DNA from 2 places in the Anaerosinus massiliensis genome. Region 1 is predicted to be linked to the other one. Evidence: predicted binding sites of a transcription regulator. Region 1 holds the regulator's gene; the other holds the start of a gene.
The links. The regulator HrcA, encoded in region 1, represses chaperone genes, less so after heat shock. The targets are predictions, from matches to a motif close to TGTTAGCACTCNNNNNNNNNGAGTGCTAACA.
Positions count from the first base shown of each region.

Region 2: the regulator HrcA is predicted to act here: its motif matches at 2,353-2,383, upstream of groES (co-chaperone GroES).

Region 1 is NZ_LT575483.1:504,360-511,533, reverse strand. It holds gene spoIIP (stage II sporulation protein P) at 1-862, shown strand, start outside; gene BN6559_RS02760 (hypothetical protein) at 871-1,131, shown strand; gene lepA (translation elongation factor 4) at 1,205-3,001, shown strand; gene hemW (radical SAM family heme chaperone HemW) at 3,017-4,156, shown strand; gene hrcA (heat-inducible transcriptional repressor HrcA) at 4,255-5,283, shown strand; gene grpE (nucleotide exchange factor GrpE) at 5,407-6,000, shown strand; gene dnaK (molecular chaperone DnaK) at 6,048-7,174, shown strand, end outside.
Region 2 is NZ_LT575483.1:3,668,172-3,675,345, reverse strand. It holds gene BN6559_RS17645 (YeiH family protein) at 1-267, shown strand, start outside; gene groL (chaperonin GroEL) at 345-1,988, opposite strand; gene groES (co-chaperone GroES) at 2,028-2,312, opposite strand; gene BN6559_RS17630 (ANTAR domain-containing response regulator) at 2,627-3,208, opposite strand; gene BN6559_RS17625 (sensor histidine kinase) at 3,205-4,632, opposite strand; gene tsaD (tRNA (adenosine(37)-N6)-threonylcarbamoyltransferase complex transferase subunit TsaD) at 4,798-5,823, opposite strand; gene rimI (ribosomal protein S18-alanine N-acetyltransferase) at 6,019-6,471, opposite strand; gene tsaB (tRNA (adenosine(37)-N6)-threonylcarbamoyltransferase complex dimerization subunit type 1 TsaB) at 6,464-7,174, opposite strand; gene tsaE (tRNA (adenosine(37)-N6)-threonylcarbamoyltransferase complex ATPase subunit type 1 TsaE) at 7,168-7,174, opposite strand, start outside.

The DNA.
Region 1 (7,174 bases):
TTTTTTATTTTGGGGAATTCCCGGACTAGCTCAATCTAATAGAATAAAAAGTGATCAAACAATAACAAATGCGAACTCAGTACGCATTTGGCTGAATGACACGTTCACTTTTTTCACGAGTATTAATGGAAATGATTTAAGTTCAATCTTGCGGGCTGAGCTGCCAAGAATGCCAGGTAAAAGTGATACTTTACGAAGTGTATCAGCATCTACACAGTCTAAAAAGGCGTCCTTTAATCTTACCAAAAATTCTGGTAAACCCGTTGTGGCAGTGTATCATACCCATACAGCCGAATCCTTTATTCCGAGTTCTGGTGTAGCACATAGTCCAGGTGGACAAATTGGTGAAATTGTTGAAGTGGGAGATGCTTTAATTCAATCATTAGCAAAACAAGGCTTTGCAGGAATACAAGACACGACGATTCATGATTATCCTAGTTTTATGAAAGCGTATAGTGCATCTGAAAATACCGTAAAAAAAATATTAAAAGAACAACCGGATTTAAAGATGATTTTCGATATTCATAGAGATGCGGAAAAGAGAGAAAATTATATTGCAAACGTTCAAGGTGAAACAGTCGCCCAAATTACAATTATTGTTGCGCAAGGGCAGCCCGATTTACCGCAACCTCATTGGAAGGAAAATTACGCGTTAGCAAAAAAGATCAAGGAGAAATGTAATGAAAAATATCCAGGCTTAATGAAAGGAATTCAGCTTGTAGAATGGCGATATAATCAACATTTGCATCCACATGCTTTATTGCTTGAAGTGGGAACGCACGAAACAAGTAAGCAAGAAGCAACACGTTCTATGGAAATGCTGGGGGATGTGATTGCAGAAATTTTACAAGAAGGTGATTGAGGTGAACTATGCGAAAAGTTGAACGAATTTGGTTAGGCAAAATGCTCAAAGGAATCTGTTTGCTTTTCTTGTTTATTCTTGTTGGAACCGCGATTGCCGAAATGCAGATTGATGATTTAACGTGGAACCGTGAAATGCTCATTCGAAATTATATTACTGATTTCTATCAATTCACATTATCTGAATTTGCGTATCTAAAAAATAATTTTATGGGATATTATGCATATCTTATAAAAGTAGTCACCAGTTATATTCAAACTGTATTGTAATACTTGCGGGGGGGCTGCAGACAGTGCTATAATTTAAGGCAGTATTTGTAGATTTAAGGTTCTGGAGGAAAATATGCAAACAAAGAATATTCGTAACTTTTCTATTATTGCACATATAGATCATGGTAAATCAACAATTGCAGATCGATTGATTGAATATACAGGAACTTTGTCTAAGCGTGAGATGGAAGCACAAGTGCTTGACCAAATGGATTTGGAACGTGAACGTGGTATCACAATAAAAGCACAAGCGGTTCGACTTGATTATGTTGGTAAGGACGGACAAACCTATCAAATTAACTTAATTGACACGCCTGGACATGTAGATTTTACGTATGAGGTATCGAGAAGTTTGGCTGCTTGTGAAGGTGCGCTTCTAGTTGTTGATGCTGCACAAGGCATAGAAGCGCAAACTTTAGCCAACGTATATTTGGCTTTAGAAAATAATTTAGAAATTATTCCAGTTATTAACAAAATTGATTTACCAAGTGCGGAGCCAGAAAAAGTGAAACAGGAAATAGAAGATGTAATTGGCCTGGATGCTTCGGAGGCAGTTCTTGCAAGTGCAAAAGTGGGAATTGGCATTGAAGAAATTTTAGATGCGATTGTAGAAAAAGTACCAGCTCCAGCGGGAGATGTAAATGCGCCGCTCAGTGCGCTTATTTTTGATTCTCATTTTGATGCATATAAGGGAGTAATCGCTTATGTGCGTGTTATGGATGGTTTTATTAAACCAGGCATGAAGTTGAAAATGATAGCGACCAATAAAGAGTTTGAAGTTACGGAAGTGGGCTGTTTCAGACCTGCTTTGACGAATGTAAAAGAACTTGGTACTGGACAGGTTGGTTTTGTTGTCGGCAGTATAAAAAATGTGAAAGATGTTCGCGTTGGAGATACAATCACAGATGTAAACCATCCAGTCGACAAAGCATTGCCTGGGTACCGAGGTATTAATCCAATGGTGTATTGTGGATTATATCCAGTAGATAGTTCTGATTATGATAATTTAAAGGATGCCTTGGAAAAGTTACAACTAAATGATGCTTCGTTATTATTTGAGCCAGAGACTTCAATTGCTTTGGGATTTGGCTATCGCTGCGGTTTCTTAGGTTTGCTGCATATGGACGTAATCCAAGAACGCTTAGAACGTGAATATAACTTAAGTTTAATTACAACGGCACCAAGCGTAATTTACCATGTATATAAAACAAATGGTGAAGTTTTAAAGATTGATAATCCATCCCATCTTCCACCAACAACGGAAATAGATCATATTGATGAACCTTACGTTAAAGCAACCGTTATCGTACCAAATGATTATGTTGGCGCAGTGATGGAATTGTCGCAAGAAAAACGCGGTGAATTTAAAGATATGAAATATTTAGATGTGAATCGTGTTATGGTAACCTATCATATTCCTCTAAGTGAAATTATCTATGATTATTTTGATCGTTTAAAATCTTCTACGCGTGGATATGCTTCACTGGATTATGAATTATCTGATTATCAAACATCTATACTCGTAAAATTAGATATCCTGCTTAATGGTGATGCTGTTGATGCATTATCGGTGATTGTACATAAAGACAAAGCGGCACAACGCGGCAGACAATTGGCAGAGAAATTAAAAGGCATTATTCCACAGCAGATGTTTGAGATTCCAATACAGGCTGCTGTTGGAAATAAGATCATTGCAAGAGAGACCGTACGGGCAATGCGTAAAGATGTATTGGCCAAATGTTACGGTGGTGATATTAGTAGAAAGCGTAAACTATTAGAGAAACAAAAAGAAGGTAAAAAGCGCATGAAATCTGTTGGAAACGTTGAAATTCCGCAAGAAGCATTTATGGCAATTTTGAAAATTGATTGATTTTGGGAGTGTGGTATGATGAATTTAGGTTTATATGTTCATATACCGTTTTGTCAGCAAAAATGTTTTTATTGTGATTTTCCTTCCTATGCAAATCTAGAATGTCTACACGAATCCTATGTAAACGCCTTGTGTTTAGAGATTGCTGCACAAGGCGCTCTTTTATCTCATCCTGTACTTGATACGATTTATATTGGCGGTGGAACACCGACGGTATTAAATGTGGAAGCATTAAATAAAATTATCGTTGCAATTGAAAAAAATTTTGCGGTTTCTCCTCAAGTGGAAAGTACAATTGAAGTGAATCCAGGAACTGCAAATGAAGAAAAACTGCGTATGTTGTTTGAAAATGGCATCAATCGACTGAGCTTTGGTGTGCAAAGTTTTCAAGATAGGCTGTTAAAAAAAATCGGTCGTATTCATACTGCTAAAGAAGCTGAAGAAGCTGTTTTATTAGCAAAAAAAATTGGTTTTCGAAATCTTAGCTTAGATTTAATGTATGGTTTACCAGAGCAAACGGTAAATGATGTGCGAAAGAGCATTGATCAAGCGGCTGCACTAGGAATCGAACATGTTTCTGTTTATGGGTTAAAGATAGAGGATGGAACTGTATTTGAAAAACTGCAAGAACAAAATACGCTAATTTTGCCAAGTGACACCCTAGATGAGGAAATGTATCATTTGGTTATGCAATTGCTGCCGCGCTATGGATATCAACGTTATGAAATTTCAAACTTTGCTAAACCTAATTTTGAAAGCAAACATAATTTGAAATATTGGCAAGTGAAACCATATCTTGGTGTTGGTACAGCTGCACATTCTTACCTTAAGGAAAAGCGTTTTTCTAATCTTGATGACGTAAAAGAATACATTCGACGCAGGTTTGCGGGAGAATCGACGATAGAATCTTGTGAGAGCCTGGATTGTATAACACAGATAGAAGAATTTTGTTTTTTAGCACTTCGAATGAAAAATGGAATTGATTTAAAAATTTTTAAACAAAAATTTAATCGTAACTTTTTTTCTGTTTATGGTCATATTATAGATAGGCTCAAATTTAAAAAGTTAATTGCGCAAGATGGAAACTTTATTTATCTGACTGATTTAGGGATGCAATATGGAAATCAAGTTTTTTGTGAATTTTTATTAAAATAAAAGCTATTGTTTTATTGACATTTTAATTGAGTAGTGGTATGTTTTTATTAGACATTAGCACTCACTAATGTAGAGTGCTAACAATAGGGGGTGGGAAAATGCTTGATGAGCGTAAGCAAAAAATTCTCCAGGCTATCATAAATGACTATATTTCCACCGCAGAGCCTATTGGTTCAAGGACAATTGCCCGTAAATATGACCTTGGTGTCAGTTCAGCTACTATACGCAATGAGATGGCTGATTTAGAATTGCTGGGGTATATTGAGCAGCTGCATACTTCTTCGGGCCGTATTCCTTCTGCGAAAGGGTATCGCTTTTATGTTGATGATTTACTATCGCCAGAGGCAATGAGTGAAAATGAAATTAATTTGATCAGTAATTGGTATAATGTAAAAGTAAAGCGAATTGAAGAAGTTTTTCAAGAAACAGCAAGAATTATATCAAGAATGACGAAAAATATTTCATTAGTTTTGGCACCGCAATTGGCGCAAGCGACCTTTAGATATCTACAATTTCTTCCTTTTGGGAAGCATAGTGCAATTGTTGTAGTTATGACGGATGCAGGATTTATTGAAAATAAAGTGATTGCTATGCCAAACGGTACAACAGTGCAGGATTTACAGTGTATTGCTAGTGTTGTAAATAAGCACTTGGCAGGGCAGGCTTTAGAGTCTATTAAGCCTTCCGTACTAAGAAAAATTAAAGCAGACGTCTTAGCCGATTCTAAATTATTTGATGCTACGATTGAGGCCATTAGTCAGGCACTTACCGTGGATAAAAAAGAGCGTGTATATTTAGGTGGCACAACACAGCTTTTAAATCAGCCGGAATTTCGTGATGTTGAAAAGGTAAAAAATATTTTGTTGATGCTTGAAGAAGAGCAACTCTTATGCGATTTGCTTCACGCGCATGATGGAGATGGAATTGTTGTTACGATTGGTCAAGAAAATAAATATAGTGGCATTCAAGATTGCAGTATGGTGAGTGCTACGTATAAATTGGATGGTAAAATCATTGGTACAGTTGCAGTACTTGGACCAACTCGAATGGAATATGGTAAAATTATGGCATTGCTTGATTTTATGAACAGCAATTTAGGGCAAATATTAAAAAAATATAAATTTTAGAGAGATCAAGTAAAGTTGGTCTCTCTAAAATAAAATCAGTTACTTATTTTATAACTATAAATAAAGTGAAAGCATGAAGAATCAATACTTAAGTAGTAAAAATAAAGAGGTGAAGAATTCATAATGGCGGATGAGCAAAAGCAAAAAACTGCAGACGCGCAGGAAGTTGCAGATTCTTTAAAAAATGACGAAATACAGGAGCATACGCAGGCAGAGAATGCGCAGCAAATAGAACAGACTATAGAGAATGAAGAAATTATACGTTTAAAAACTGAATTGGAAAGTAAGGATAAGCTTATACAGGATCACATAGATCGAGTAAAGCGGTTGCAAGCGGATTTTGATAATTTTAGAAGACGTACGCGCCAAGAAAAAGAAGAATTATCCGGCTTTGTTATTCAAAATTTAATAAAAGAATTATTGCCGATGTTAGATAATTTTGAACGTGCTTTGGCTGCTGATACAAGTGTGGATCATAGTTCATTTAAAAATGGTATTGACATGATCTATAAGCAACTTTTCAGCATTTTAGAAAAAAATGGACTTGAAACAATTCAAGCCGTAGGGGAAAAATTTGATCCGAACTTTCACGAGGCGGTTATGCGTGTCGCAGATGACACGAAGGAAGATGATACGGTTGCTGAAGAATTACAGCGCGGATATCTTGTGTCCGGTCGCGTCGTAAGACCAAGCATGGTTAAAGTTGTAGGTAATTAAAGTTTATAAATAAAAAGATTGATATATTTTGCAAGGGGGATTTCATAATGGCAAAAGTAATAGGTATAGACTTAGGTACGACAAATTCGGTAGTAGCGGTAATGGAAGGTGGGGAACCTACAGTTATTGCAAATACAGAAGGAAGTCGTCTTACACCATCTGTTGTTGGATTTTCAAAAACTGGAGAACGCTTAGTAGGGCAGTTGGCGAAACGTCAAGCAGTATCAAATCCTGAACATACATTTAGTTCAATTAAACGTCATATGGGGACGGAGTATACAGTCAGTGTTGATGACAAGAAATATACACCACAAGAAATATCCGCAATGATTCTACAAAAATTGAAAGCAGATGCTGAAGCATATCTTGGTGAAACTGTTACACAGGCAGTTATTACAGTTCCTGCATATTTTAATGACAGCCAACGTCAAGCGACGAAAGATGCTGGTACAATTGCAGGTCTTGAAGTACTTCGTATTATCAATGAACCAACGGCCGCTTCACTCGCTTATGGTATGGATAAGGGTGAAGAACATACGATTTTGGTATTTGACTTAGGTGGAGGTACATTTGATGTTTCCATTCTCGAATTAGGCGATGGCGTATTTGAAGTTAAAGCAACAAACGGAAATAACCGTCTTGGCGGTGATGATTTTGATGCGCGTGTAATGAAATGGATGGTTGAAGAATTTAAAAAGGAAAGTGGTATTGATTTATCAGCAGATAAAATGGCAGCACAACGCTTACTTGAAGCTGCTGAAAAAGCAAAAATCGAGTTGTCTGGTGTTTTATCCACGAATATCAATTTGCCGTTTATCACAGCAGATGCATCTGGACCAAAACATTTGGATTTAACGTTGACACGGGCAAAATTTGATGAATTAACTGCAGAGCTTGTTGAAAATACGATGGCGCCAACACGTCAAGCGTTAAAAGATGCCGGACTTTCTGCTAGTGAAATCGATAAAATTATCTTAGTTGGTGGTTCTAGCCGTATTCCTGCAGTACAGGAAGCGATTAAGAAAAACCTCGGTAAGGAACCTCATCGTGGTGTAAACCCAGACGAATGTGTTGCAGTTGGTGCAGCGATCCAAGCGGGCGTGCTTGTTGGCGAAGTAAAAGATGTATTGTTACTTGATGTAACGCCGCTTTCTTTAGGTATTGAAACATTAGG
Region 2 (7,174 bases), 3.2 Mb from region 1:
ATCGCAAAAATTTTCCCTTATTTTATTCTTTGGTTTGTTGTTGCATCTATTATAAACTCTATTGGGATTCTTCCAACCGAGCTTTCGAAACTATTGGGAAACCTAGGTAAGTTTTGCATTATTCTGGCGATGAGTGCGATCGGGCTGAATACAAATTTGAAGCAGCTTATCCAAAATGGTATTCGCCCCATTCTGTTGGGACTCGCTTGCTGGATAGCCGTTGCAGTCGTCTCACTTATCGTTCAATTTTCTATTGGGCTCATCTAACACAAAAACACCGTATTTACATTTTGTAAATACGGTGTTTTTATTAGACTCCACAAATTTCAATTTTGCAGAAACTATTACATCATGCCCGGCATACCCATGCCGCCGCCCATGCCAGCCATAGCGGCTGCAGCGCCTGCACCATTATCTTTTTCTGGTTTATCAGCAACTAATGTTTCAGTTGTAAGAACCATAGCAGCAATACTTGCTGCATTTTGAAGAGCAGAACGAGTTACTTTTGCTGGATCAACGATACCAGCAGCAATCATGTCGATATATTCTTCAGTTAAAGCATTGAAACCAATACCCTTACCTGTCTTCTTAACATTTTCAACAACAACGGAACCTTCAAGGCCTGCATTGTTTGCAATTTGGCGAACAGGTTCTTCAATCGCACGTTTTACAATCGAAATACCAGTTTTTACATCGCCAGTTGCTTCAAGCGTATCAAGGACTGGAAGGATATCAATAAATGTTGTACCACCGCCAGCTACGATACCTTCTTCAACAGCAGCACGTGTTGCATTCAACGCATCTTCGATACGAAGTTTCTTTTCTTTCAATTCAACTTCAGTTGCCGCTCCAATCTCAATTACAGCAACACCACCAGCTAATTTAGCAAGACGTTCTTGAAGTTTTTCTTTATCGAAATCAGAAGTAGTTTCTTGAATTTGTCTTTTAATTTGTTCTACACGTGCACTGATTTGTGCTTGATCTCCAGCACCATCGACAACTGTAGTTTCTTCTTTCGATACACGGATTTGACGAGCACGTCCTAAATCTTCAAGCTCAACGCTATCTAATTTACGTCCGAGTTCTTCTGTAATTACATTACCACCAGTTAAGATTGCAATATCTTCAAGCATTGCTTTACGACGATCGCCAAAGCCAGGTGCTTTTATTGCAACTGCTTTAAATGTACCACGAAGTTTATTTACAACTAAAGTTGCAAGTGCTTCTCCATCAACATCTTCTGCAATAATTACAAGCTCTTTTCCTTGTTGTACCACTTTTTCAAGGACAGGTAACATATCCGCTACAGCAGAGATCTTTCTGTCTGTGATTAAGATATATGGATCATTTAAAACAGCTTCCATTTTATCTGTATCCGTCACCATGTAAGGAGAAATGTATCCACGATCAAATTGCATACCTTCTACTACGGAAAGGCTTGTTTCCATACCTTTGGATTCTTCTACAGTAATAACGCCGTCTTTTCCGACTTTTTCCATAGCTTCAGCAATCAAAGTACCAGTTTCTTCATCTGCAGCAGAGATAGAAGCAACTTGTGCAATTGCTGCTTTTCCTTCAACTTTTTTTGCGTTATTTTTAATTTCGCCCACAAGTGCTTTGACTGCTTGTTCAATCCCTTTTCTGATGATCATTGGGTTTGCTCCAGCAGCAACATTACGCATACCTTCATGAATCATAGCTTGCGCTAGTAAAGTAGCTGTAGTTGTACCATCACCAGCTACATCATTTGTTTTTGTCGCTACTTCTTTTACAAGCTGCGCACCCATATTTTCAAATGGATCTTCTAAATCAATATCACGAGCAATTGTTACACCATCATTTGTAATTGTAGGTGCACCAAATTTTTTATCAAGTACAACATTACGACCTTTTGGCCCTAAAGTAATTTTCACAGCGTTTGCTAATGCATCGACGCCTTTTTCTAGAGCACGACGTGCTTCTTCATTAAACAAAATTTGTTTTGCCATGTTATGTAGCCTCCTAAGTTTATTTTTTTCTCATCGTAATTACGCGATAATCGCTAAAATATCTCTTTCGCTAACGATTAAATATTCTTTACCATCAGCTTTTACTTCAGTTCCAGCATATTTGGAGAAAATAATCTTGTCGCCAGCTTTCACATCAAGTGCTATACGAGTGCCGTTATCTGAAACTTTACCTGTACCAACAGCTATAACGGTACCCTCTTGAGGTTTTTCTTTCGCAGTATCCGGTAACACGATACCACTTGCAGTTTTTAAATCACCTGCTACAACTTCGATGACAACTCTGTCGCCTAATGGCTTAATCATTTTATTTGCCTCCTTTATAATATAAAGAAAATTTTAATTTTGTTAGCACTCAGTTTACGTGAGTGCTAATTACATATTTCATGATATATAATTCGAGGATAAAAATCAATACCAATAATCAAATTTTTAGCCTTTTTATGAAATTTTTTTAATAAATATCTTAATAAAATCAACTTTTATTGCAAAAATGCTCAATATTACGCAATAATTTAAATCTGGATAAAATTGCATACTAAAATTATATGTTCAAATTTTTATTTTATGCATATAAAAATTGCGTCCCAGATTTTTTCTAGAACGCAAATTTATATGCATTATTTATTTTTTATTACAGAATCTATGATTGCTTGTGCAACTTCTTTGATCGTCTTTCGCTTTGCCATACTATACTGCTGAATTCTTCGATACGCTTCACTTTCATTTAATCCATAGGCGTCCATTAAAATGCCCTTTGCACGATCAAGAATTTTACGCATTTCCAAAGAATTCTTTACGTTATCAAGCTCATGTTCAAGCTCCATAATTTCTTGGAATCTAGACAACGCAATTTCTATTGCCGGGAATAGATTGCTTTCTTTGACTGGTTTTACTAAATAGGCAAGTACGCCAGAATCTTTAGCTTTGTCAACAATTTCTTTTTGGCTAAAGGCTGTTAATAAGAGCACTGGCGCAATTTTATCGTTAGAAATAACCTTTGCCGCAGCAATTCCATCCATTTCCGGCATCTTAATATCCATAATAACCAAATCAGGTTTAAACTTTCGAGTCAAATCAATCGCCTTGACACCATCCGTTGCCTCACCAACAACTTCATGTCCGGCTTCTTCTAAAAGTTCTTTTAAATCCATTCGAATAATTGACTCGTTATCAGCAATTACAATTCTTAAAGCTCTCATCTGTTATTTCCACCCTCCAATTTACGAGGAATCTTTATTTTCGCATGCGTACCATGATCCTTGTATAATAGAAAAGTTCCGCTCAGATCATCCTCAATTAAAGTTCTAACAATTTGAAGGCCTAAACTTTTTGAAGCCTGCGGATTGAAATCATCGGGAATTCCCGTTCCATCATCATAGAGATCGATTAAATAGCTATCCTCATTTGTTGTAATGTCTAAACCAATTGTTCCTTCCTTTAAACCAATAAAACCATGTTCAATCGAATTTTGAATCAATTCGTTTACAACTAAAGCTAAGCTGCTCGCATGTTCAGAAGGTAAAATGATGGTTTCTCCTCGAAATTTTGTATTGAGCTTAAACTCCGGCTCTAACATATTCTGTATCACTAAATCTAAAATATTTTTCGCAACTTCTACCACATCAATAATTTCTGCATCTTGTTGTGATAAAAATTCATGAACAACCGAAATACTGAGAATTCGATTCACACTTTCTTTCAGTGCCGCTTTAACCTCTTCAGAATTCGTACGCCTTGATTGTAACCTCAATAAACTTGCTATTGTTTGCAAATTATTTTTAACACGATGGTGAATCTCTTGGATAACCGCCGATTTAATTAACAACTCTTTTTCTTTTTTTCTCAATTCTGTAACATCGGAAACGACAATCACAGTTCTTACCAATTGTTCGTTTTTTATTAAAGGAATATTTCTTTGTACTAAAACTAAATTTCCAGCTTCTACTTCTTTTTCATAAGGTCTTTGACTAACTGTAGTTTCCTTGGTAATATGCATCGTAATTTGTCGGTCAAAAATATGATGTCCCACCATTTTGCCAACACCGAGCACTTTATAAATACTGCTGGCAGCAGTATTCGCAAAAACAATTTTACTACGTCTGTCTGTTATAATAATTCCATCACTTGCGGATAAGGGACGATATAGCTCTCTATCAATCGGTAGTTTAGAATTTAGCAGCATCGTATAAGCAGTCTCTAGTAGATAATTATAACCCTCGATACGCAATTCCTCAGAATTCGTTTCAAAGCTGACACTTGCAATTACAGTTCCTTCATAATCATAAATTGCAAACGTGTACATATCTAACATAAAACCCCAGGCCCATTCGCGCTTTCCTTTAATTGCTTGGCCAGTAAGCATCGTCCTCCAAATCATAGGCTCTTCTGCCGCACGAACTGTACTTCCAAGAATATTAGGCCTATATTGACTAAAACTAGTATGTGGATCAATTTGTGCGATTACAACAAGTGCATCTTTTTCCGCAGCCTTCGCGTATACGGTTAAATGTGCATGCGATAAATCAGAAACCAAAGGAAAAGTTGCACTCAGTTTATTTAAAAAATCAATTTGTAAAGCAGATAAATTGGTCAACTGTCGACATTTATCCAAAAGAAATCCCATATTACAAAAAATCCTCCCAATAACTTAGCATAGACTATACAGTTCAACCTAAGTGAATGAATTCCTTTGGAAAATTCATAAATCTAAGAAAATATAAAAAATACAAAATACAAACGCATACCTGCTAACAAAATTCAACGGTATTTTCAGCTCTTGCCTTCAAACTCAAAGGTTTGTCAACTTTAAACTGGGAACTGCATTTAAATATAAATCTGCATAGTGTCCAACCTGACTTTGATAGTATGCACGACAAGCAATCATAGCAGCATTGTCCGTACATAAAATTATACTCGGATGATAGAAATTTATACCTTCTTTCTCACAGTTCATCGTAAATTGCGCATTTAAACAACGATTTGCGGCAACCCCACCTGCAAGTACCAGTGTTTTTACTTTTGTTTGCTGCACTGCACGCAGCGCTTTTTCCGTCAAAACATCAACAACAGCTTTTTGAAAACTTGCCGCGACATCTGCATAATTAATTTCTTCGTCTTTTTGCTTTGCACTATTCAAATAGTTAAGAACTGCAGATTTAAGTCCACTAAAACTAAACTCAAAATTACCTTTTTCATTTAGCGCTTTCGGAAATAAGATCGCATCTGGATTTCCCTGTGCAGCTAATTTATCAATCTGCGGTCCACCCGGATAAGGAAGCCCCATAACACGTGCAACTTTATCAAACGCTTCACCCGCTGCATCATCTCGTGTCTGCCCAAGAAGCTCAAATTCATTGTATCCTTTTACATATACAAGTGAAGTATGCCCCCCTGACACAACCAAAGCAATAAACGGAGGTTCAAGTTCCGGATTGGCTAAAAAGTTAGCGAAAATATGTCCTTCTAAATGATTTACCCCAATAAGCGGCACATCTAATGTATAAGACAATGCTTTTGCTGCTGCAACACCTACCAGCAACGCGCCTACTAAACCAGGTCCATAGGTTACACCAATATGATCAATATCTGTTAATTTAACATTCGCTCGTTTTAAACATTCATCTACCACAGGAATTACATGCTCAATATGTTTCCGTGAAGCAATTTCAGGCACAACGCCGCCAAACTTTTGATGCACTGGAATTTGCGTCGAAATAATATTTGCCAAAATTGTACGACCATCGGCAACAATCGCCGCAGACGTCTCATCACAACTCGTCTCAATTGCTAAAGTTAGACATGTTTTTTCCTTCATTTTTTCCTTATTCAATCTATTACCCCCATCATTACACTGACACTTAAATCCCGTTTCTCTACCTAAAATCCCTATAGCCCTCATTCTCATTTTCAATCTTTCTAAAATGAAAAAACATAAGATGAGTAACCAAAACGGAGATCTTAACATATAGTATATTACCAATCACCCGAGGCGCGCGAAAGCGCCCTTTTTTTATTTATTTATATCACGAAGCCACATAATAATTGCATCTTCCTGTGTATCTTCATAGTAATTTTTTCGAACACCACTTGATTCAAAGCCTAATTTCTCATATAAATTCTTTGCAGCAAGATTGGATGCTCTCACTTCTAAGGTCATTGCGCAAGCGCCTTTTGATTTAGCCACAACCAAAGCCTCCTGCATCATAGCCTCACCAATTCCCAGCCTTCGATGACTTGGTAAAACAGCAACATTGGTAATATGTGCTTCATCAATAATAATCCACATCCCTACATAGCCGATTACAGCATCGCCAGAAGTTGCAAGTAAATAATAAGCCAACTGATTTTCTAATTCTTCGCAAAACGACTGCCTGGCCCACGGAGAACTAAACGACGCATTTTCTACAGAAACAACATGATCAATATCCGCTTCCACCATTTTGCGAAACACAATCTCAGTCATTTTTTATTCCATTTCTTCGTTCCCAAAGTTCTTCAGCTTCTGATCGTCTAATATAAAATGGCTCTAGATCCATAACATTATGTAGGATGCCTTGTTCCATCATATGTTTACCCAGCATCGCTACACTTGCTGCACGAGGCATAATCATATGTGGCATTGCCAATCGAATATTCCCGCCAATATTTTTTATTTTCTCCGCTTGTTTTACCGCTACTTCGCCTTGTAGCACCACAGTTTTATCCAAAGTTTGGCAAAACTCTACAACTTGATCAAATGGTTTTACTGCTGGTTCATAAATTTCTTTTAATTCCCCCTGCTCCCAAGTATACAAGGCCGCATAAACATTTCCTTTTTGCGCATCTAACATAGGTGCAAGGTAAACCCCCTCAACAGCATAATTATAAGCAAGCGCAGCAAGTGTTGAAACTCCGATAATAGGAATGTTCAGTACATATGCAATACTTTTTACAGTCGCGAGTCCAATACGAAGACCTGTAAACGAACCCGGTCCAATACTCACTGCAATTGCTTCAATTTTATTTTTATCCACTTTCGTCATTTCTAAAATTTGTTTTATATGCGGCATTAAAACTTCCGAATGTGTCAATTTAGTTTGTAAAGTAAGCTCTGCTAATAACTTTTCTCCCGATGTAACCGCGACGCTTGATACTAATGTCGCCGTATCCAATGCTAAAATTAGCAA